3 regions of the Mesorhizobium sp. M7A.F.Ca.US.007.01.2.1 genome follow, and region 3 is predicted to be linked to each of the others. Evidence: riboswitches for the same ligand, from Rfam matches in the RefSeq annotation. Region 3 holds a riboswitch; each other region holds the start of a gene.
What was found. A riboswitch is a leader RNA that binds a small molecule or an ion and turns the genes downstream of it on or off. The one in region 3 is predicted to bind cobalamin.
Positions count from the first base shown of each region.

Region 1: another riboswitch for cobalamin. It lies ahead of EN949_RS16690 (CbtB domain-containing protein); the one in region 3 lies ahead of EN949_RS17165 (DUF1636 family protein).
Region 2: another riboswitch for cobalamin. It lies ahead of bluB (5,6-dimethylbenzimidazole synthase); the one in region 3 lies ahead of EN949_RS17165 (DUF1636 family protein).

Region 1 is NZ_RZQP01000082.1:9,432-16,868, forward strand. It holds gene cobD (threonine-phosphate decarboxylase CobD) at 1-153, opposite strand, end outside; gene cbiB (adenosylcobinamide-phosphate synthase CbiB) at 152-1,123, shown strand; gene cobO (cob(I)yrinic acid a,c-diamide adenosyltransferase) at 1,160-1,774, opposite strand; gene cobU (bifunctional adenosylcobinamide kinase/adenosylcobinamide-phosphate guanylyltransferase) at 1,776-2,291, opposite strand; gene EN949_RS16685 (CbtA family protein) at 2,284-3,054, opposite strand; gene EN949_RS16690 (CbtB domain-containing protein) at 3,070-3,249, opposite strand; cobalamin riboswitch at 3,285-3,481, opposite strand; gene EN949_RS16695 (MFS transporter) at 3,547-4,746, opposite strand; gene EN949_RS16700 (DUF1624 domain-containing protein) at 4,970-5,968, shown strand; gene EN949_RS16705 (isoprenylcysteine carboxylmethyltransferase family protein) at 5,965-6,441, shown strand; gene EN949_RS16710 (MerR family DNA-binding transcriptional regulator) at 6,527-6,913, opposite strand; gene mgtE (magnesium transporter) at 7,071-7,437, opposite strand, start outside.
Region 2 is NZ_RZQP01000208.1:3,951-11,387, reverse strand. It holds gene EN949_RS27515 (hypothetical protein) at 266-1,249, shown strand; partial or broken gene bluB (5,6-dimethylbenzimidazole synthase) at 1,372-1,989, opposite strand; cobalamin riboswitch at 2,100-2,280, opposite strand; gene EN949_RS27505 (histone deacetylase family protein) at 2,402-3,328, shown strand; gene EN949_RS27500 (exodeoxyribonuclease VII small subunit) at 3,332-3,583, shown strand; gene EN949_RS27495 (DUF2277 domain-containing protein) at 3,694-3,960, shown strand; gene EN949_RS27490 (pirin family protein) at 4,000-4,920, shown strand; gene dxs (1-deoxy-D-xylulose-5-phosphate synthase) at 5,063-6,976, shown strand; gene EN949_RS27480 (hypothetical protein) at 7,125-7,418, shown strand.
Region 3 is NZ_RZQP01000086.1:427-7,863, reverse strand. It holds gene nuoF (NADH-quinone oxidoreductase subunit NuoF) at 1-103, opposite strand, end outside; gene EN949_RS17195 (NADH-quinone oxidoreductase subunit E) at 114-1,388, opposite strand; gene EN949_RS17190 (NADH-quinone oxidoreductase subunit D) at 1,389-2,579, opposite strand; gene EN949_RS17185 (NADH-quinone oxidoreductase subunit C) at 2,580-3,182, opposite strand; gene EN949_RS17180 (NADH-quinone oxidoreductase subunit B) at 3,187-3,768, opposite strand; gene EN949_RS17175 (NADH-quinone oxidoreductase subunit A) at 3,759-4,124, opposite strand; gene EN949_RS17170 (winged helix-turn-helix domain-containing protein) at 4,456-5,655, shown strand; cobalamin riboswitch at 5,686-5,890, shown strand; gene EN949_RS17165 (DUF1636 family protein) at 5,929-6,357, shown strand; gene cobW (cobalamin biosynthesis protein CobW) at 6,360-7,412, shown strand; partial or broken gene EN949_RS17155 (cobaltochelatase subunit CobN) at 7,431-7,437, shown strand, end outside.

The sequences.
Region 1 (7,437 bases), on a different contig from region 3:
CAGCGAGGTGGCGGGCAGGTCGAAAAGCGGGTAGGAGTGCGGATTGATACCGGTCGAGAGGTCGACGAAAGGCAGCAGGGCGTTGGGGAAAAGCACCCTCGCGCGGCCAAGACTTCCACCATGGTCCACAACCGCCCCATTAAGAAGCTTCATGTCAGTCCTGATCGCTTTCCTGTCATTGGTCGTCGAATTCGCCCTCGGTTATCCCGACTGGCTGTTTCGCGCCATCGGCCATCCGGTGACGTGGTTCGGCAGGCTGATATCCTTTCTCGACCGCAGGCTCAACCGCGCCACTGATCCCGACGCGCTGCGTCGCAAGCGCGGTGTCCAGGCGCTGCTGGTCATCGTGCTGGTGTCGGCGGTGATCGGCCTCAGCGTACAGATCCTGTTCTGGTTCGTTCCCATGGGCCTGGTCATCACGGCCCTTCTGGCAACGTCGCTGCTGTCGCAGAGGAGCCTCTATGAGCATGTCGAGGCGGTGGCTGACGCCCTCGACACCGGCGGCCTTGCTTTGGCCCGCCTTGCCGTTTCGCGGATCGTCGGTCGCGACCCTGAAACGCTCGACAGGGCCGGTGTCTGCCGCGCGGCGATCGAGAGCCTGGCCGAGAACTTTTCCGACGGCATCGTCGCCCCCGCCTTCTGGACCGGCGTCGGCGGCCTGGCCGGCGGCGCCGCCTACAAGGCCGCCAACACCGCCGATTCGATGATCGGCCACCGCACCCCGCGCCACGAGGCGTTCGGCTGGGCGGCGGCGCGCTTTGACGATTGGATCAACCTGCCGGCGTCGCGGCTGACGGCGCTTCTGATCGTGCTGGCGGCGTTCTTCGTCAAAGGCGCTGATGCGAAAAAAGCCTGGCATGCGGTGCGGCGCGACGCGAAAAAACACCGCTCGCCCAATGCCGGCTGGCCGGAAGCGGCGATGGCCGGTGCGCTCGGCCTGGCGCTCGCCGGCCCGCGCTTCTATGGCGGCGTGCTGGTCGACGACGTCTTCATGGGCGAAGGTGGGCGGCGTGAAGCCGACAGCCTCGACATCAGGCAGGCGCTGAAACTCTATCGCGTCGCCGACTATCTGCTGATCGCTCTGTTCGGGTTGGTTTCGGTCGTTGTCATCGTTGTGACCTAACCTCACCCTCCCCCGTCTGGGGAGGTTGAGGAACACTCAGAACTCGATCCCCTGCTGCGCTTTCACGCCGGCGGAAAAATGATGCTTGGTCACGCTCATTTCGGTGACGAGGTCTGCGGCCTCGACCAGCGCCGGCTTGGCGTTGCGGCCGGTGACAACGACATGCAGGCCCTCGCGCCGCGCTTTTAGCGCGCCAACCACTCTGTCGAGATCGAGATAGTCGTAGCGCAGCGCAATGTTCAATTCGTCGAGCACCAGCAGGCTGATCGACGGATCGGCCATCAGTTCGAGCACCTTGGCCCAGGCGGCTTCGGCGGCAGCGATGTCGCGCTTCAGATCCTGGGTTTCCCAGGTGAACCCCTCGCCCATCGCGTGCCACACGACACGGTCGCCGAAGGCGGCGAAGGCGTCCTTCTCGCCGGTGTGCCACTTGCCCTTGATGAACTGGACGACACCGACGCGCTTGCCGTAGCCGAGCATCCGCAGCGCCAGCCCGAAGGCGGCCGTGGTCTTGCCTTTGCCCGGGCCGGTGTTGACGATGAGCAATCCCTTCTCGACCGTCTTGCTCGCCACCTCGGCATCCTGCACCGCCTTGCGCTTGGCCATCTTGGCGCGGTGGCGCTCTTCATCCTTATTGTCGATATCGGTCATATCATTTCACCTTGAGCGGCAGCCCCGCCACCATCAGCAGCACCGTATCGGCAATCGCCGCGACCTGCTGGTTGAGCCGGCCGGCGGCATCGCGAAAGCGGCGCGCCAGTGCATTGTCCGGCACGATGCCTTGGCCGACTTCATTGGACACCACGAACCAGGGTCCGCGCGGCCGCGACAGCACGTCCGCCAATCGCCGGCATTCAAGGTCCAGATCGTGTTCGGCCAGCATATGGTTGGTCAGCCACAGCGTCAGGCAGTCGACAAGCACCGGCCGATCGTCCGGCAAGGCGGCAAGCGCGTCGGCGAGGTCGAGCGGTGCGTCGATGGTCGTCCAGCCTTCGCCGCGCCGCGACCGGTGCAACGCGATGCGCTCACGCATCTCGTCATCATAGGCTTGCGCCGTGGCGATATAGGTCCAGGGCGGCGGCAAGGCGGTCGCCAAAATTTCGGCGCGCGCGCTCTTGCCGGAGCGCGCACCGCCGATGAGGAAGGTCAGTGTCTTGCGATCAGGCAAAGCTGTCGCGCAGGCTGGTCGCGGTGCCGGTGAAGCGGCCGCGCACCACGCCGACAACCGCGCCGAGCACCAGCCAGAACACCAGATTGGTCACGGTCACCGCCACCACGAACTGGTGATGCAGCCCTTCCGGAATCGCCGTCTCGTAACTGTCGGGCTGCGGTGCCCCGACAACATGCGGTGCGACGATCAAAAGGACGGCAAGGATCGCCAGCGGCAGCGACTTGCGGAACGCGATCAGGCCGAGACCGGCAGCGGTTGCCGCCACCGTTGCCCACCACCAGATCTGGCGCTGGGTGAGATCGGCGGCCGGCATGGCCGGCAGTTCCGGCGGCAGGCCGAGGCCCGGCGCCAGCGTGAACACGGCAAAGCCGGCCAAGCCCCAGAACACGCCCTGGCGCCAACCACCGATACCGCCGGCGAATTCGGAAACCGCGACCAGGATCAATCCGAAGCCGATGCCGGTGACGATGTTGGCAAGCACGCTGAAGGCGAAACGCTCGAAACCGTCTGCCGGCGCCCAGCCCTCGTCTTCCGCCGCAGCAGTCGCTTCGGCAGGGGCCGGAGCGGCTGCGCTCATGGCATTGCTATTCGCTGCTGCCGGAGCGGCATGGTCATGGTGATGCCCGCCGCCCGCCTGTTCGTAGACTTCCGCCTTCAGGATCAGCGGCACGGTCGCATAGGCCTGCACGCAGGCAAGAACGACGCCGGCCACGAGCCCTGCGATCGCCGCGATGAACACGACGTTGCGAAACAGGTTCATGATGTCAGCCCCTCGTCAGTGGCAGGGAAATGCCATCGAATGGCGATAGTCGTGAGCCGCATTGTGGACCGCATCGATATGCGAGAAGCCGACAAAGCCCATCACGAAAATGCCGAGCAGCGCGGCAAGCGCGAGCTGCATGAAGCGCGACTGCGAGGAGACGGAAGCGCCGAGGGAGACGGAAGCGGTAGTCATGTCTTGTCCTTTCGCCCTCCACCCGAGGGCATCGAAGTCAGTTTCCTGTCGCCGGCAGGTCTCCTGGCTCACGGATCAGCGTCCTTCCCCACCTTCCCGAAGAAAAATCTTCAGTGGCATATGGAGAGGACTACCGCACACAGTTGCGGGGGCAGCCACGGCATTGGGCGAAATCCGCCCTTACCGCATTCCCTCTTGGCTCCAAAATGGAACCGGCGACACCGGCGACTATAGGCAGAATCCTCGCGTCCGGCAAACCAAATTCCGCCGGCGACCGTTGCGAATGCGCCATGAAGGTCAAAGCGATTTCGGCAGATAGCGCCAAGTCACGAAGCCGCAGACCGCCGCCAGCAGGCCGAGCGTGACGAACACCGAGCCCAGGCCGAAGAAGGCCAGCACCACCGAATAGACCAGCGGCGGCGTCAGCTCGGAAAAGTCGAGATAGGTGCGATAGACCGCCGCCATCTGCGATCTTTCATAGGAGCGCACCGAGCGCATGAAGGCGGTCGAGCCGAGCGCGTCGAGTGCAATGGTGAAGAAGGCGCCGCAGAGCAGGAAGGCGCCGGTGAGCAGCGGCACGGTTTCGCCGACGAAGCCCGCCGCCAGAAGCGCGACCGACATGGCGAAATAGGCAAATGTCATGGTCCTGCGGCCGCCAAAGCGCTTTCCCGCCTTGCCCCAGAAAATCGCCATGAACAAAAGCGCGTTGCCGGCCGAAACCAGCAGGCCGCCGGCCAGCTTGCCCTCACCCGTAATGACCATGAACAGCGGCCCATAGACGAAGAACGTCGTCCAGAAACAGGAGCGCCCAAACGCGATCAGCCAGGCCAGCCTGAGCCTGGGCTGGGCGATGAAGCGGCCGATATTGGCGAGCGGATTGGCTGGTCGCGTCTTGCCGGGACGGATCGACGGGTTGTCGCCGAGCCGGTAGGTCCAGAACAATGCCAGCAGGGCTAACGCGAACACGGCCACCGCGCCATGCGCGGCATAGACGCCGAAGCGCGTGTAGAGGAAGATGCCGAGCGTCGGCCCACCGGTCCAGGCCAGCATCGACCACGCCATGCGCAGCGATTCGGCCTGCATGAAGTCGGTCTTGCGGATGTGGTCCATGATGTAGAGGTTGAGCGTGATCGACAGCGCGCTGGCGCCCATCACCCGGCACAGCATGCCGGCCAGTTGCCCGGCAAGCGTGTCGGTGACGAAGAACAGCGAGCCGATGGCCAGCAGGCAGGCGCCCGCCGTGTAGACCCAGCGCCGGGCAAAGCGGCGGATCAGCATCGGCATGAACAATGTCACCGACAGGCCGAGCATCGCCACGACGGTGTAGAGGATCGAGACGATCTGCTCGTTGTGCAGGATCTCATAGGCCTGGATCGGGATGACGCTCGACACCGTGGCGCGGGCGAAGGATTCGACCGCATAGAGCGAAGCGAAGGTGCGCGCGTCCGCGGCCTTGAGGGCCGGTAGCCAGATCGGATGGCGCACATGGGTGGACATTGCTTTCCCCGAAGCAGATTCACCGGGTCAAATCTGCCGTGGCGACCTCAGCGCCAATAAGAGGAAACCGACGTGCATCCGGCAAAAGCGAAGCCGGCCAAAGGCTTTCCGGCACTGGCCCAATGCCGCGGCTGATCCGGCGCTATCGGCAGGGTTGCCGGTCTTCTTTTGTCCCGGGCAACCGTGATAGTCCTCCAGCGGGGCTGAATCAGAATGCGAGACCATGAGCATCCAAACGCCGACCGCACCCGTTCAGGATCGACCAAAGCGCATCGTCGCCATCGACATCGTGCGCGGCATCGCGCTGATCGCCATGGCAAGCTACCATTTCACCTGGGATCTGGAGTTCTTCGGCTACACCGATCCCGGCCTGACCGCCTTCGGCTGGTGGAAGATCTACGCGCGCTGCATCGCCTCGACCTTCCTGTTCCTGGTCGGCGTCAGCCTGTATCTCGCCCACGGCCGACAAATCCGCTGGAACGGCTTCTGGAAGCGGTTCGCCATGGTCGCCGGAGCCGCGATCGCGATTTCGGTCGTCACCCGCATAGCCACTCCGGACGGCTTCATCTTCTTCGGCATCTTGCACGAGATCGCGCTGGCCAGCCTGCTCGGTCTCGCCTTCCTGCGCCTGCCGGCGCTGCTGACGCTTGTCGTCGCCGCGGTCGTTATCGCCGCCCCCGTCTATCTGCGCTTCGAGGCCTTCGATCACCCATGGCTGTGGTGGGTCGGCCTGTCGGCGATCAATCCGCGCTCCAACGACTACGTTCCGCTGTTTCCGTGGTTCGGCGCGGTACTTGCGGGCATCGCGGTGACGAAACTCGCCGCAGGTGCCGGCCTGCTTGCCAGGCTTGCCAATCTGGCGCCCGGTCGCTTGGCCAACCCGCTGGTCTTCATCGGCCGGCACAGCCTGGCTTTCTATTTGATCCATCAGCCGCTGCTGATCGGCTGCGTCTGGCTGTTCTCGCAGATCATGCCGGCGCAGGTCGAAACCCCGCAGGTGAATTTCCTCAAAACCTGTCAGCTGTCCTGCGAGCAGTCGCGCGACACCGAGTTCTGTACGAGCTACTGTGTCTGCATGCTCGATACGCTCGAGGGCGAGTCCACGCTTGATAGGCTCTACAACAACGATCAGACTGCGGAGTGGAAAGCGCATTTGTCCGATCTCGCCGGCATGTGCACCGTCAAGACCGACAGCAAGTTGATGGAGGGAGGGGCCGAATGACCGAGAACCAGCCGAAGCCGGGGCTCATACCGTGGCCGCCGCTGATCTACATCGCCGCCATCGCCATCAGCATCGCACTGGGCCTGCTCTATCCCCTGCCCTGGATCGGCGACCTGCTGGGCGATATCCTGTTCGCGGCCGGCTGGGTGGCGCTGTTTGCCGTCGCCGCACTCTGGTTCACCGCGATCCGCACCATGATCCGGGCCAAGACCACGCTCAACCCCAACGCTGTACCCGATCACCTGGTCACCACGGGTCCCTTCGGCGTCACCCGCAATCCGATGTATCTGGCCAACACGCTGCTGTTGATCGGCGTCGCCTTTGTCTCGGGCATCGTGTGGTTCCTGCCACTGGCGTTCATCGCCGCCTATGCCACGCAGAAGGTGGCGATCGAAGGCGAGGAAAAGGTGCTGGCAGCAAAATTCGGCAAGAAATACCGCGACTACGCCAAACGCGTGCGCCGCTGGATTTGAGCTGGCTTTCAAGCGGCCAATCTCCCCCCCTCGTGGGGGAGATGTCCGGCAGGAGAGAGGGGGCGCTGTCCCTCAAACTCTCTGCCTAGGTATTCACGCCAAGCTCCACCAGCCGCTCCACACAAGACTCCTCGGCCTGGTCGAGTTCAGCCAGCGTCTCCTCGAGGTCGCGGCGTTTCTGCCGGAGATCCTCGCGCTTTTCCTCGATGCGCTTGATCATCAGGTTGAGCTGGCCGACTTCGCCGGGCGGCTCCTTGTACATCTGGATGATTTCGCGAATCTCGTTGATCGAGAAGCCAAGCCTTTTGCCGCGCATGATCTGGCGAATGAGCTGCCGGTCGGAGGGGCGAAACAGCCGCGTGCGGCCGCGCCGCACCGGCTGCACCAGCCCTTCGTCCTCATAAAAGCGCAGCGTCCGCGTCGACACGTCGAACTCGCGGGTCAACTCGGTGATCGAATAATATTCTCGCATTGCCACTCCCACACGCCGAAACACCGGGGCGATCGCCATCGCGGCGTCACCCTTCTGTCCCGAACCAAAACCCATGCCATGCCGGAATCGACATGGCGCCCCGCGCGAGCCTCGCACGGCATTTACGTAAAAGTCAATTGAGCCAAAAGGCGTGCCTTCAGGGCACGCCGAACCACCACGTGGCAATGCCGAGAAATGCAAAGAAACCGACGACGTCGGTAACCGTGGTGACGAAGACCGCCGAAGCGACCGCCGGATCGACCTTGAAACGATCGAGCAGCAGCGGGATCAGGATGCCGGCCAGGGCGGCCACGAACATGTTGATGATCATCGCCGCCGCGATGATCCCGCCCAGATTGGGATCACGGAACCAGGCTGCCGCGACGATGCCGATCAGGATGGCGAAGACGATGCCGTTGATGAAGCCGACACCCATCTCGCGGCGAATGATGCGGCCGGCATTGTAGATGTCGAGATCCCTGGTCGCCAACGCCCGCACGGTGACGGTCATGGTTTGCGAGCCG
Region 2 (7,437 bases), on a different contig from region 3:
CGGCAGCTGTTCCCGATAGGAATTTTTTCTTGACACCTGCCCTCAGCTAAGGTACATATTCGTCCATGGTGCTGATTTGCGCCGGTGACCCGCCGCACAGGCGGGTTTTTCGTTTGATGCTCCGTCAGACAACGCGCCGGCGAAAGGCTGCGAAAGAAAACCGTTGCCCAGAATTCGTCGCCCTGTGGTGCCAGGGCCGGCAATTGACAATCGCCGGGTTGAGTTCATCCTCTTCCACCATCTCTGAGGCGGAGATTCGGGGCACATGTGGGATTTCGAGATCGGCCGGTCGGTGTCCATCATGATGCGGACCTGGCCGTTCATCGTCTTTCGTATGATCGTCTATTTCGGCATCACGCTGGCCTACATCATGGCGACCGGCACCGGTGCCTCGGTCGGCTATGGCGTCGGCCATATCTCCACCGATCCCGACGGGCCCATGTCCTTTGCCCTGTGGGGCGGCGTGGTCGGGTTTGGCATCGTCTCGATCGCGGTCTACTGGATCCGCGAATACATCCTCTATATCGTCAAGGCCGGCCACATCGCCGTCATGGTTCATCTGATCGACGGCCGCGACATTCCCGGCGGTCAGGACCAGATCGCCTACGCCAGGGATGTCGTCACCCAGCGTTTTGCCGAGGCCAATATCCTTTTCGTCGTCGACCAACTCGTCAAGGGTGCCATCCGCGCCATCACCGGCCTGCTCGGCGGTATCGCCGCCTTCCTGCCGATACCGGGCCTGAGCGGCCTGGTCTCCTTCATCAACACGGTGATCCGCCTGTCGCTGACCTATGTCGACGAGATCATCCTCGGCTACAACATCCGCATCAATTCAGCCTCACCCTTCGAGACGGCGCGCCAAGGCGTCGTGCTCTATGCCCAGAACGGCAAGGTCATGGTCAAGAACGCCGTCTGGCTGGCGGTCATCATGTGGGGCGTGTCGTTCGTCATCTTTCTGATGATGCTGGCGCCTGCCGGCGCCATTCTGTTCCTGATGCCCAGCCAGCTCGCCGGCTGGGCCTTCGTGCTCGCCATCGTCTTCGCCTGGGCATTCAAGGCGGCCTTCATCGAGCCTTTCGCCATCGCTTGCCTGATGCAGGTCTATTTCAAGACCATCGCGGGCCAGGTGCCGGATCCGGCCTGGGACGCCCGGTTGGCCGAGGCGTCGTCGAAGTTCAGGGAGCTCAAGGACAAGGCGCTCGCCTCCTTCGGCGGTTCGCGCTGGGGTACGGCCGGCGCCACACCCTGATCGGCCGGGCAGGTGGTGTCTGGTGAGGCAGAAACGGTGTTGAGGCGCGCCACGGTGGACTTGAGCTGTGTCTCGCCTTGCCCGGAAAACGTCTCGCTCATGATCAGTTCCGGCAGCGGCAGCCGCCGTCCCCAACCATGCGTTTCAAGGTCCGGTTTGGAAGCGAACTCGGAAACACGGCCGACGCAGAGATAGGCGATTGGCGTTACGTGATCCGGAATGGCCAACAGCCGCTTCAGCGCCTCAGCCTCGATGATGCTCACCCAGCCGACGCCAACGCCCTCGGCACGCGCGGCCAGCCAGAAATTCTGCACCGCGCAGACGGTGCTGTAGAGATCCATCTCCGGATTGTGCCAGCGTCCCAGCGGCGAACCCTTCGAGCGCTGCCGGTCGCAAGTGATGCAGATGTTGAGCGCGCTTTCGCAGATGCCTTCCAGCTTGAGCTTGCGGTACAGCGCCTGTTTTTCCGCCTCGATCGCCGGCAGTTCCTGCTCGCGCGCGGCCAGGAACAGGTCGCGCACCTCCGCTCGTCGTCCGGCATCGCGAATGACAATGAAATTCCATGGCTGCATGAAGCCGACCGATGGCGCGTGATGGGCGGCAAGCAGCAGCCGCGCCAGCACGTCGTCATCGATCGCGTTGGGCAGGAAATGGCTGCGCACGTCGCGCCGCGTGAACATGGCGCGATAGACCGCATCGCGCGCATTCTGGTCAAATCCATCGTCAATGGCAGCGGTCATCTGTTCCGGCATCGCTTGTCCCCTTGCGATTGCAGATTCAAAACGGTCAGAGCGTACTTTGTGCGTCCAAATGGACGCACGTCGCTCTGATGCCACCCGCCCGACCATGCGGATGACGATGCCTGCCAGGCCGGTCTTCTGGCTTGGGATCAACCCGCGTCCGGTGCCTTCCCGTCATCGACAGTGGCATTTACCGGCGCGGTCCCCCTCACAGCGTTGGGCACGCCACGGAATTCAACCGTGTTCCCGATTCTCCCGCTTGCGGCGGGCACCAGGCAGTGCCAAGGACTTTACGCCGAAGCGCCGGCGAGGCCAATGCCTGCGGCGACACGAATGGACGCAGGCGCGATTTTCCCCAGTCATCGGCCGGCCGTGCATGGCCTTTGTCGATCCGGGTCACTAGATTAGGACGATGACCACCCGTCTCTACACGCATCCGATCTTCCTCGAGCATCTCACGCCGCCCGGACATCCCGAGCGGCCCGACCGCCTGCGTGCCATCGAGCGCGTGCTCGATGAGGAAGCCTTTGCCGGGCTCGATCGTATCCAGGCGCCGGAAGGCGACGAGGCCACCATCCTCTACGCGCATCCCGCCGATTTCGTCGCCCGCGTGCGCGCCGCCATTCCCGACGAGGGGATTGCCCGCATCGATGCCGACACCACTGCCAGTCCGAAGAGCTGGCAAGCGGCGATCACCGCGATCGGCGCCGCCAACGCCGCCGTCGATGATGTCTTTTCGGGCCGCGCCGACAACGTCTTCGTCGCCGCCCGGCCGCCCGGCCATCATGCCGAAAAGACCACGGCCATGGGCTTCTGCCTGTTCAACACGGCGGCGATCGCGGCGCGTTATGCGCAGAAGAAACACGGTGTCGAGCGCGTTGCCATCGTCGACTGGGACGTGCATCACGGCAATGGCACGCAGGATATTTTCTGGGACGATCCCTCGGTGCTCTATTGCTCGACACACCAGATGCCGCTTTATCCCGGCACCGGAGCGAAGACCGAAACGGGCGCCGGCAACATCGTCAACGCACCGCTGGCGCCGCAGACCGGCAGCGAAGTGTTTCGCGATGCCTTCCTGTCGCGCGTCCTGCCCGCGCTCGACAATTTCGCGCCCGACCTGATCATCATTTCGGCCGGGTTCGACGCGCACCACCGCGATCCGCTGGCCGAGATCAATCTGACCGAGGATGATTTCGATTGGGCAACCGGCCAGTTGATGCAGCGCGCGGCACGCCACAGCGGCAACCGGCTCGTAAGCCTGCTCGAGGGCGGCTACGATCTGCAGGGATTGGCATTTTCGGTCGCCGCCCATGTCGGGCGACTGATGAAAGGATGAATGATGGCTGGTGAGACCAACGAAGACGTCAAGGCGATGAGCTTCGAGCAGGCACTCGATGCGCTGGAGAAGATCGTCGATGATCTGGAGCGTGGCGACGTGCCGCTCGACCAGTCGATCAGGATCTATGAACGTGGCGAGGCGCTGAAGGCGCATTGCGACCGGCTGCTGAAGGCCGCCGAGGACAAGGTCGAGAAGATCAGGCTGTCGCGCGACGGCAAGCCGGTTGGAACGGAGCCCCTCGACGCGGATTGAGGCCGGTCCGAACGATGGCCTCGCCTCACCGGTTTTTGGACATGATCATGATCGAGGCTATAACTCGTTGCGATTGAAACAGCTCAAGGACAAGAGGAGATACGGAAGCGATGTGCAGAAACATCAAGACCCTGTTCAATTTTGATCCGCCGGCAACCAATGACGAGGTGCGCGACGCGGCCCTTCAGTTCGTCCGCAAGCTGAGCGGAACGACGCGACCCTCGAAGCAGAACCAGCACGCCTTCGATCATGCCGTCGACGCCATCGCGGCCTCGGCGCGCGAACTGCTCGATTCCCTGGAAACCCATCAGCATCCGCGCAATCGCGAAGAGGTGGCGGCCAAGCTGCGGGCAAAGGCGGCCATCCGCTTTGCCTGATGCGGCCAGGCGGCCTTCGACCACCGACAAGGAGAGTCCATGAGCTTCTTCCCCGGGAAAGACCCTGAGGTGGGCGATGCGTTCGCCAGCGATCAGATCGAATTGATGGTCGTTCCGAACGCCAAGGACATCGGTGGTTTTCAGGTGCGCCGTGCCCTGCCAACGGCAAAAAGGCGGTTGGTCGGTCCGTTCATCTTCTTCGACCGCATGGGTCCCGCGATCCTGCGGGCCGGCCAGGCGCTGGACGTCCGTCCGCATCCGCATATCGGACTGTCGACGGTCACCTATCTGTTCGACGGCAAGATCCGGCACCGCGACTCCCTCGGCACCGAAATGGTCATTCAGCCCGGCGACGTGAATTTGATGACCGCCGGCCGCGGCATCGTCCATTCGGAGCGTACGCCGGAGGAACTGCGTGGCGCGCCGATGTCGGTATCCGGCCTGCAGACATGGCTGGCGCTGCCGGACGACAAGGAAGAGGTGGCTCCTGTGTTCGAGAACACAGGAGCGCTCAGGCTTCCCGAGATTGATGCCGAAGGCGTCAACGGGCGCCTCATCATCGGCGATTTCCAAGGATTACGGTCCCCGGTCAGGGCCGATTCGGAGACGCTCTACGCCGACCTGCGCCTGGCGCCCGGCGCCAGCGTGAAAATCCCTGCCGATGCGGAAGAGCGCGCCATTTACACGCTGGAAGGCGAGGTCTCGATTTCGGGCGATGTGTTCCCAGCCGAACGGCTGCTGGTGTTCCGTCCCGGTGACGAGATCGTCGTGTCGTCGCAGACCGGGGCGCATTTCATGCTGTTCGGCGGCGCCTCTCTTGGTTCGAAGCGTTACATCTGGTGGAATTTCGTCTCGTCGTCGAAAGAGCGTATCGAACAAGCGAAAGAGGAATGGAAGACAGGCCGCTTCGACATCGTTCCAGGAGACGAGGAAGAGTTCATTCCGCTGCCGGAAAGCTGATGCCTGTCGCCCAAAGTGGCCCGGTTTTGGGGAAACGACCTGCATAGAAGCAAAAGACCACAGTCTGATCCGCGTCACTGACACGCATTTACTTTCGCCGGCCGGCGGCCTATTTCGCCCATCAACCGAAAGCCTGAGCACCGTGAACGCAACGCCGCATACGCCGCTTCTCGACAAGGCCCGCATCCCGGCCGACCTGCGCATGCTTGCCGAGAGTGAGCTGCCGCAACTGGCGTCCGAGCTTCGCGCCGAGCTGGTCGACGCGGTATCCCGCACGGGTGGTCATCTGGGCGCCGGCCTTGGCGTGGTCGAGCTGACGGTGGCGCTGCACTATGTCTTCAACACCCCGGACGACCGGCTGATCTGGGATGTCGGCCACCAGGCCTATCCGCACAAGATCCTGACCGGCCGCCGCGACCGTATCCGCACGCTGCGCCAGGAAGGCGGCCTGTCCGGCTTCACCCGCCGCGCCGAGAGCGAGTACGATCCATTCGGCGCTGCCCACTCCTCGACATCGATATCGGCCGGCCTCGGCATGGCCGCGGCCCGCGATCTCTCCGGCGGCCGCAACAATGTCATCGCCGTCATCGGCGACGGCGCCATGTCTGCCGGCATGGCCTACGAGGCGATGAACAATGCCGGCGCACTCGATGCACGGCTGATCGTCATTCTCAACGACAACGACATGTCGATCGCGCCGCCAACCGGCGCCATGAGCGCCTATCTGGCGCGGCTGGCCTCCGGCAAGGCCTATATCGGCCTGCGCGATTTCGGCAAAAAACTGACGTCTTATCTCGGCAAGCGTGCGGATCGTGCGATCACAAGGGCGGTCGAGCATGCACGCGGCTACGTCACCGGCGGCACGCTGTTCGAGGAACTCGGCTTCTATCACATCGGCCCGATCGACGGCCACAATCTGGAGCATCTGATCCCGGTCCTGAAAAATGTCCGAGACAATGGCGAAGGCCCGGTGCTCATCCATGTCGTCACCCAGAAGGGCAAGGGCTATGCGCCGGCGGAAGCCGCCGCCGACAAATATCACGGCGTCAACAAGTTCGACGTCATCACCGGCGCGCAGGCCAAGGCGCCGGCCAACGCACCGGCCTACACCAAGGTGTTCGCCGAAAGCCTGGTCCAGGAGGGCCGCGAGGACGACCGCATCGTCGCCGTCACCGCAGCCATGCCGAGCGGTACCGGCCTCGACCTGTTCGGCGAAGCGTTCCCGTCGAGGACCTTCGATGTCGGCATCGCCGAACAGCACGCGGTGACCTTCGCCGCCGGCCTCGCCACCGAAGGCTACAAGCCGTTCGCGGCCATCTATTCCACCTTCCTGCAGCGCGCCTACGACCAGGTCGTCCACGACGTCGCCATCCAGAAATTACCGGTGCGCTTTCCCATCGACCGCGCCGGCTTCGTCGGCGCCGATGGCGCCACCCATTGCGGCGCCTTCGACACCACCTTCCTGGCGACACTGCCGGGCTTCGTGGTGATGGCGGCGGCCGACGAGGCGGAGCTGCGCCACATGGTACGCACCGCGGCAAGCTATGATGACGGCCCGATCGCCTTTCGCTATCCGCGCGGCAATGGCGTTGGCGTCGACATGCCGGAGCGTGGCTCCGTGCTCGAAATCGGCAAGGGCCGCATCGTCAGGGAGGGCACCAAGGTAGCATTGCTGTCCTTCGGCACACGGCTGCAGGATTGCCTGATCGCCGCCGAGGAGCTAGGGGCTGCCGGGCTTTCCACCACGGTCGCCGACGCCCGTTTCGCCAAGCCGCTCGACGAGGATCTGATCCGGCGGCTGGCCCGCTCGCATGAGGTTCTGGTGACGGTGGAGGAGGGCGCCGTCGGCGGCTTCGCCAGCCATGTGCTGCAGTTCCTCGCCCATGAAGGCCTGCTGGAAAGCGGCCTGAAGGTGCGCCCGCTGGTGCTGCCCGACGTGTTTACCGACCACGCGAAGCCGGAAAAGATGTATGCCGATGCCGGGCTCGATGCTGCCGGCATCGTGCGCACCGTGTTCGTCGCGCTCGGGCATACGGTTCGCGCCCAGCGCGCCTGAATCAAAGTCTCAGTGACTTGAATCAGTTTGCCGGCCAACGTTCTTAACGCGTTGTTTACGCTGCCGTTTGGCGCTTTGCTTACCGTGTCTCTTGGCCGTTTTTCAACGGCGCCCTGCTAGATCGTGATCAGGCAGGGAGACAACAACAATGAAAACGCTTCTGTACGGCGCAGCGCTTTGCGCCGTCATCGTCGCGCCGGCCACAGCCGAAACGCGCTATGATCGCAGCCTTGAAAAGGCGGCCATGGGCATCGTCGCCGGCAAGATGGGCGGCATCCGCGGCGGCTTTTCCTTCAAGCAGGTGCCGCAACTGGTGGTTCTGCCGGCCCCCGTTCCCGCACCTGCGGTTGCCATCGAGCCTTCACGCGAGCAAGCGTCGGGAGGGCGTGCGGATGGGTTGTCTCCGGCCGTCGAGCGCCCGGTTTCGCGAAGCGTATTCTGAGCTAGAGACCAGCAAGCCC
Region 3 (7,437 bases):
TGCCGGGCGTGTTATCCCAGGCGCCGCGCGCCATCGCGCCGGCCAAGGACTTGTCGAACAGGCCGTAGATATTGGTGAAGATGCGGTCTTTATCCCCGAGCATTTTTCGTCCCTCAGACCGGCTTCTTGCCGAAGACGCGGATGTATTCGGCGACGCCACCCTTGGCGAGCGCCTTGGCCTGCTTGACCCAGTCGTCGCGATCGATGCGGCCCTGGAAAGAGAGATAGCCATCCACCCACTCGCGTTCGGCCTTCTTCCACGACGCGACCTGCGCGAAGGTAAAGATGCCCAGCGTATGCAGGATGCCCTCGATCTTGGGGCCGACGCCGGAGATCAGTTTGAGGTCATCGACCTGTGCCGGCCTGTCGATGCCGGCCGGGCGGTTCTTGTCCCCGAGCGACGGTTTGGCCGGCTTGGCGGCCGGTACCTTGACCTCTGGCGCCTTGAAGGCGGAGGCCGGCTCGGCCTTGGTGATGGGGCCACTGCGCTGCTTGGAAACCTGCTCGACTTTGGAGTCTGCCTTGTTGGCATTGGCGGCCGAATGCAGTGGAGCGGCAACACTCGCCGCCTTTTCAACCGCCGGCGCGACCTTGGTTTTTGAAGGCGTCTTCAACGCCGGGCTGGTTTCAGGGGCGTCGGTCTTCGGCTTGCTGGTGTTGGACGGTGCGACAGGGGCCGCGGCCGGCACCGGCGCTGCGACGATCGCGTCGGGTGCCGCCCTGGCGGCCTTGGCCGCCTCCCTGGCTTCCCTGTCGCGGGTCGACTTGAGGATCGCCTTTTCGCTCTTCAGCGTGGTGAGGCCGGAGGCCGGCTCCGAGCCGGTGCGGCCATTCTGCGGCCCCGGTTCCACCGCAGCACCCTTGCCGGCGTCATAGAGATCGATGATTTCAGCCAGGCGTTCCGGCGTCAGATCCTCGAACGTGTCCTTGAAGATCATCACCATCGGCGCGTTGACGCAGGCACCGAGGCATTCCACCTCTTCCCAGGACAAGGTTCCCTTGTCGTTGGTGTGGAACTGGTCGTGATGGACTTTGGAGCGGCAGACATCCATCAGCGCTTCCGAACCGCGCAGCATGCAGGGCGTGGTGCCGCAGACCTGGATGTGCGCACGCGTGCCGACCGGATTCAACTGGTACTGCGTGTAGAAGGTCGCGACTTCCAGCCCGCGGATGCGCGGCATGCCGAGCATGTCGGAGATCGTCTCGATCGCCGCCTTCGTCACCCAACCTTCCTGCTCCTGTGCTATCATCAGAAGCGGGATGATGGCCGACTGTTCACGGCCCTTCGGGTACTTCTTGATCCATTGCTTCGCAGCCGCGGCATTCGCCCGGTTGAAGGCGAAGGATGCTGGCTGGACGCTGGCTTCTGCGAGACGGCGGACTGACATTTAGCGATCGACCTCACCAAACACGATGTCGAGGGAGCCGAGAACGGCGGTGACGTCGGCCAGCATGTGGCCGCGGCAGAGGAAATCCATCGCCTGCAGATGCGCGAAACCCGGCGCGCGCAGCTTGCAGCGGTAGGGCTTGTTGGAGCCGTCGGAAACCAGATAGACGCCGAATTCGCCCTTCGGCGCCTCGACAGCGGCGTAAACCTCGCCGGCCGGCACGCGATAACCCTCGGTGTAGAGCTTGAAGTGATGGATCAGCGCTTCCATCGAGCGCTTCATTGCCTGGCGCTTGGGCGGCACCACCTTGCCATCGAGGTTCGACACCGGGCCGGTGCTCTCCTTGCCGAGCAAAAGGTCGACGCACTGGCGCATAATCTTCGCCGACTGGCGCATTTCTTCCATGCGCACGAGGTAGCGGTCGAAGCAGTCGCCGTTCTTGCCGATCGGAATATCGAAATCCATCTCCGAATAGCATTCATAGGGTTGCGACTTGCGCAGATCCCAGGCTGCACCCGAGCCACGCACCATCACGCCCGAAAAACCCCAGGCCCAGGCATCCGCCAGCGAGACGATGCCAATATCGACATTGCGCTGCTTGAAGATGCGGTTGCCGGTCAGCAGCCGGTCGAGGTCGTCGATCGACTTCAGGAACGGGTCGATCCACTTGCCGATGTCCTCGACCAGTTGACGCGGCAGGTCCTGATGGACGCCGCCGGGCCGAAAATAAGCGGCATGCATGCGCGAACCGGAGGCGCGCTCATAGAACACCATCAGCTTTTCGCGTTCGACGAAGCCCCACAGCGGCGGCGTCAGCGCACCGACGTCCATCGCCTGCGTCGTCACATTGAGGATGTGCGACATGATGCGGCCGATCTCGCTGTAGAGAACGCGGATCACCTGGCCACGCTTCGGCACCTCGATGCCGAGCAGACGCTCGGCGGCCAGCGCAAAGGCATGTTCCTGGTTCATCGGCGCGCAATAGTCGAGCCGGTCGAGATAGGGTACCGCCTGCAGATAGGTTTTGGCTTCGATCAGCTTTTCGGTACCGCGATGCAGCAGTCCGATATGCGGATCGACGCGATCGACGACTTCGCCGTCCAGCTCCAGCACAAGGCGCAAAACGCCGTGCGCCGCGGGGTGTTGCGGGCCGAAATTGATGTTGAAGTTGCGGACGGAGGTTTCAGCCATTTACTGCTTTGCCTTCTCGTCACCCGGCAGCACGTAATCCGTACCTTCCCACGGGGACAGAAAATCGAAATTGCGGAATTCCTGCTTGAGCTCGACCGGCTCATAGATAACGCGCTTGGCCTCGTCGTCGTAGCGCACCTCGACGAAGCCGGTCAGCGGGAAATCCTTGCGCAAGGGATGGCCTTCGAAGCCATAGTCGGTCAGCAGGCGGCGCAGGTCGGGATGGCCGGAGAACAAAACGCCGTAGAGATCGTAGGTCTCGCGCTCGAACCAGTCGGCGCCGGGATAGACGCCGGTGATCGACGGCACCATGGTTTCCTCGTCGGCCTGCACCTTGACGCGGACGCGCACATTCTGCTTCGGCGACAACAGGTGATAGACGACGTCGAAACGCTTGGCCCGCGACGGATAGTCGGCGCCGCAGACATCGATGATCGAGATGAACTGGCAGCGCGCATCGTCGCGCAGGAAGGTCATCACCTCGACCAGATCGCGCGGCTCGACATGGATGGTGAGTTCGCCATAGGCGATATCAGCCTCGTTCACGCGGCCGATCAGCTTCTCGCCGAGATAGGTCGACAGTTCGCTCAGGGATGCGGTCATGGATTTACCGTTCGATCGTGCCGGTGCGGCGGATCTTCTTCTGCAAGAGAAGAATGCCGTAGAGCAGCGCTTCGGCGCTCGGCGGACAGCCGGGCACATAGATGTCGACCGGCACGATGCGGTCGCAGCCGCGCACCACCGAATAGGAATAGTGGTAATAGCCGCCGCCATTGGCGCAGGAGCCCATCGAGATGACGTAGCGCGGCTCCGGCATCTGGTCGTAGACCTTGCGCAGCGCCGGCGCCATCTTGTTGGTCAGCGTGCCGGCGACGATCATGATGTCGGACTGGCGCGGAGACGCGCGTGGCGCGACGCCGAACCGCTCCGAATCATAGCGCGGCATCGAGGTGTGGATCATCTCGACCGCGCAGCAGGCGAGGCCGAACGTCATGAACATCAGCGACCCGCTGCGCGCCCAGGTGATGAGCGCCTCGGTCGAAGTGACCAGAAAGCCCTTGTCGGCCAACTCGTTGTTGATCTCGAGGAAGAAGGGATCGTCCTCCCCCACCGGCCTGCCGGTGTTGGGATCGATGATGCCCTTGGGCTTCGGCGCGACGAGGGTGCCTGAACTGTCGTTCAATCCCATTCCAGCGCTCCTTTTTTCCATTCATAGGCAAAGCCGATGGTCAGCACCGCCAAAAAAACCATCATCGACCAGAAACCGAGCATGCCGATCTTCGAAAACGACACCGCCCACGGAAACAGGAAGGCTACTTCCAGGTCGAAGATGATGAACAGGATCGACACCAGGTAGAAACGGATGTCGAACTTCATGCGGGCGTCGTCGAACGAGTTGAAACCGCACTCGTAGGCGGAAAGCTTTTCGGGATCGGGATTGCGGTAGGCCACCAGGAAGGGCGCGGCCAGCAGCGCCAGGCCGACAACCAGCGCCACGCCTATGAACAGGACGATGGGCAGGTATGAGCTCAAGAGTGCGTTCATGCTCGGCTTTCCGTTGGCGCCAATCCACGTTGATTACAGCACCGGACCCTAATGCGGAAGCGTGACAGTTTAACCGCTGAACCGTTTTAAGGGCCTATGCTGCAACGCGGCGAGGGTTAGCGCAGCACTTCCAGCGAAGCAAGTCAAACCTTGTTCAAAACATCGACCTGGACGGCATATCGCGGCAAACTGGTCCGATCCGCTCCTGTTTGATTTCCTTCGCTTTTTACTCCACTTTTCTCTCCTGACATGAATGCTGCCAAAACCCTGCTAGCATGGGTTGGAATCAGCCATTCGACCCTCGGTCAAAACACGTCAAAGTGATACCTGCATGAAGGAAAAGATCTCGCTCCCGATGGCCCGGCGCATCGCCCTTGCCGCCCAAGGGTTCCTCGATCCTCGCCCGACCGGCACGCCCGACCGCCGGCATTTTGCCCGCACGCTCTCCCGCACCGGCCTGTTGCAGATCGATTCCGTCAGCGCGGTGGTGCGCGCTCATTATATGCCGCTCTATTCGCGCCTTGGCCCCTACCCGTTCTCGCTGCTCGACAACGCGGCCGTGACGCGTAAGCGCACGGTTTTCGAATACTGGGCGCACGAGGCGTCCTTCCTGCCGGTCGAGACATACCCGCTGATGCGCTGGCGCATGCAGCGCGCCGAGCGGGGCGAGGAAATGTATCTGGGTCTCGCCAAATGGGGCCGCGAGCACGCCGCCTACATCGAAGAGATCTACCGCGAGGTCGCCGAGCGCGGCCCGATCGCCGCTTCCGCGCTGGAGGGCCAGAAAGGTTCGGGCGGCTGGTGGGGCTGGAGCGATGCCAAACACGCCTTCGAATGGCTGTTCTGGGCCGGCCGCATCACCACGGCGCACCGCCGCGGTTTCGAGCGCTTCTATGACCTGCCCGAGCGCGTGCTGCCGCAGGCGATCCTCGATCTGCCGGTGCCGACGCCTGAGGACGCGCACCGCGAATTGCTGCGCATTTCCGCCCGCGCCCACGGCGTGGCGACTTCAAGCGATTTGCGCGACTATTTCCGCCTGTCGCCGGCCGATATGAAAGGCCGGTTGGAGGAACTGGTTGAAACGGGCGAGTTGCTGCCGGTGCGTGTCGAAGGCTGGGACAAGCCGGCCTATCTTCACCGGGACGCCCGTCTGCCGCGCAAAGTCGAGGCCCGCGCCTTGCTGGCACCCTTCGATCCGGTCGTCTTCGAGCGCTCGCGCACCGAGCGGCTGTTCGATTTCCACTACCGCATCGAGATCTACACACCGGCCGACAAGCGGCAGTATGGCTATTATGTCCTGCCGTTCCTGCTCGGCGACAGGATCGTGGCACGCGTCGACCTCAAGGCCGATCGCCCGGCCAGCATACTGCGGGTCCATGCGGCCTATGCCGAGCCCGGTGCGCCGCCTGAAACCGCTGCGGAGCTGTTCGAGGAATTGAAGCAGATGCAAGGTTGGCTCGGGCTCGAACGCATCGAAGTGACGCCTGCCGGCGATTTGGGCGCGGCGCTGGCCGACATAGCCGTGTCGTAAGCTCGCGTTGACACCGCCGCCCGCAAAAGCCTAAATCCGGTTCCAGATGGTCCCTTGCCCGCAACGGCAAGGGCTAAGAGGGAATGCGGTGCGGGGCAAAATCCCAAATCCGCGGCTGTCCCCGCAACTGTAAGCGAAGAGCCAAGGCCGAAAACCACTGGGAATTCCCGGGAAGGCGGCTACCCAAGGCGATGACTCGCGAGCCAGGAGACCTGCCGTCTGCGACTGTAGAATCCGATCGCCCGGCGGGTTTCCGGGCAAGGAGCCCGATCTTTGGACCACGACAGCAGTTTTTCGGCTGGCACAGCGGATATTTCGTCCGGCCATGATGATGCCTTGGCCGGCGTCACGATCATCGTCTGCGCCTCCTGCCGCAATGAGACCGGCTCCGACGCTCATCCCCGCGCCGGCGAATTGCTGACGGACGACACGCGCCGCGCCGCCGCTGGCGACGATATCCGCATCCGCAGCGTCGAATGCCTTGGCAATTGCAAGCGGCGCCTCAGCGCCGCGATCCTGCGCGACGGCTGCTGGAGCTATGTCTTCGGCGACCTGACCGCGACCAGCGGCGCCGACCTCGTCACGGGCGCCAAGCTTTTCGCCACCTCGACCGACGGTCTCATTCCCTGGCGTGGCCGTCCCGATAGCCTGAAGCGTGGCCTCGTTGCCCGCATCCCTCCCCTCGACATGCTGAAGGACTGACCATGACTGCCTCAGATTCGTCTGCGAACCTCTCCCGCGTTCCCTGCACCGTCGTCACTGGCTTCCTCGGCGCCGGCAAGACGACGCTGGTCCGCCATCTCCTGGAAAACGCCGGCGGCAAGCGCATTGCCATCATCGTCAACGAATTCGGCGACATCGGCATCGACGGCGAGATTCTCAAAGGTTGCGGCATCGATACTTGTCCGGAGGAAAACATCGTCGAACTGGCCAATGGCTGTATCTGCTGCACTGTCGCCGATGATTTCGTCCCGGCGCTCGACCAAATCCTGTCGCTGACGCCGAAGGTCGACCATATCCTGATCGAAACCTCGGGCCTGGCACTGCCCAAGCCGCTGGTCCAGGCCTTTCAGTGGCCGAGCGTGAAAAGCCGGGTGACCGTCGATAGCGTCATCGCCGTGGTCGACGGACCGGCATTGGCCGAAGGCCGCGTCGCCAACGACATGGATGCCCTGCAGGCGCAGCGCGCCGGGGACGAGACACTCGACCACGACGATCCGGTGGAAGAAGTGTTCGAGGACCAGATCGCCTGCGCCGACCTGATCATCCTGTCGAAGAGCGACCTGATGGACGCCGCCGGCACTGCCCGCGCCAATGCCATCATTGGCGAACACTCCGCCCGCGCCGTAAAGATCGTGCCGACGTCGCATGGCAAGGTCGATCCCTCGGTGCTGCTCGGGCTCGGTCTCGCCGTCGAGGACGACATCGAAAACCGCAAATCCCATCATGACGGCGCATTCGACCACGAGCACGACGACTTCGACACCTTCATTGTCGATATTGCCTCGATCGCCAATCCGGACGAGCTGGCAAAGCGCGTCGCCATCGTCGCCGAAGAAGAGAACGTGCTGCGTGTAAAAGGCTTCGTCGAGGTCGGCGGCAAGCCGATGCGGCTGTTGCTGCAGGCCGTCGGACCGCGCGTCAATCATTACTATGACCGTGCCTGGACCGCTGAGGATGACCGCCGTTCGCGCCTCGTCGTCATCGGCCTGAAGGGGCTGAACCGCCCGGCGATCGAGCGTATACTCGCCGGCTGATTTCGGACACGGGTCGCGATGCACA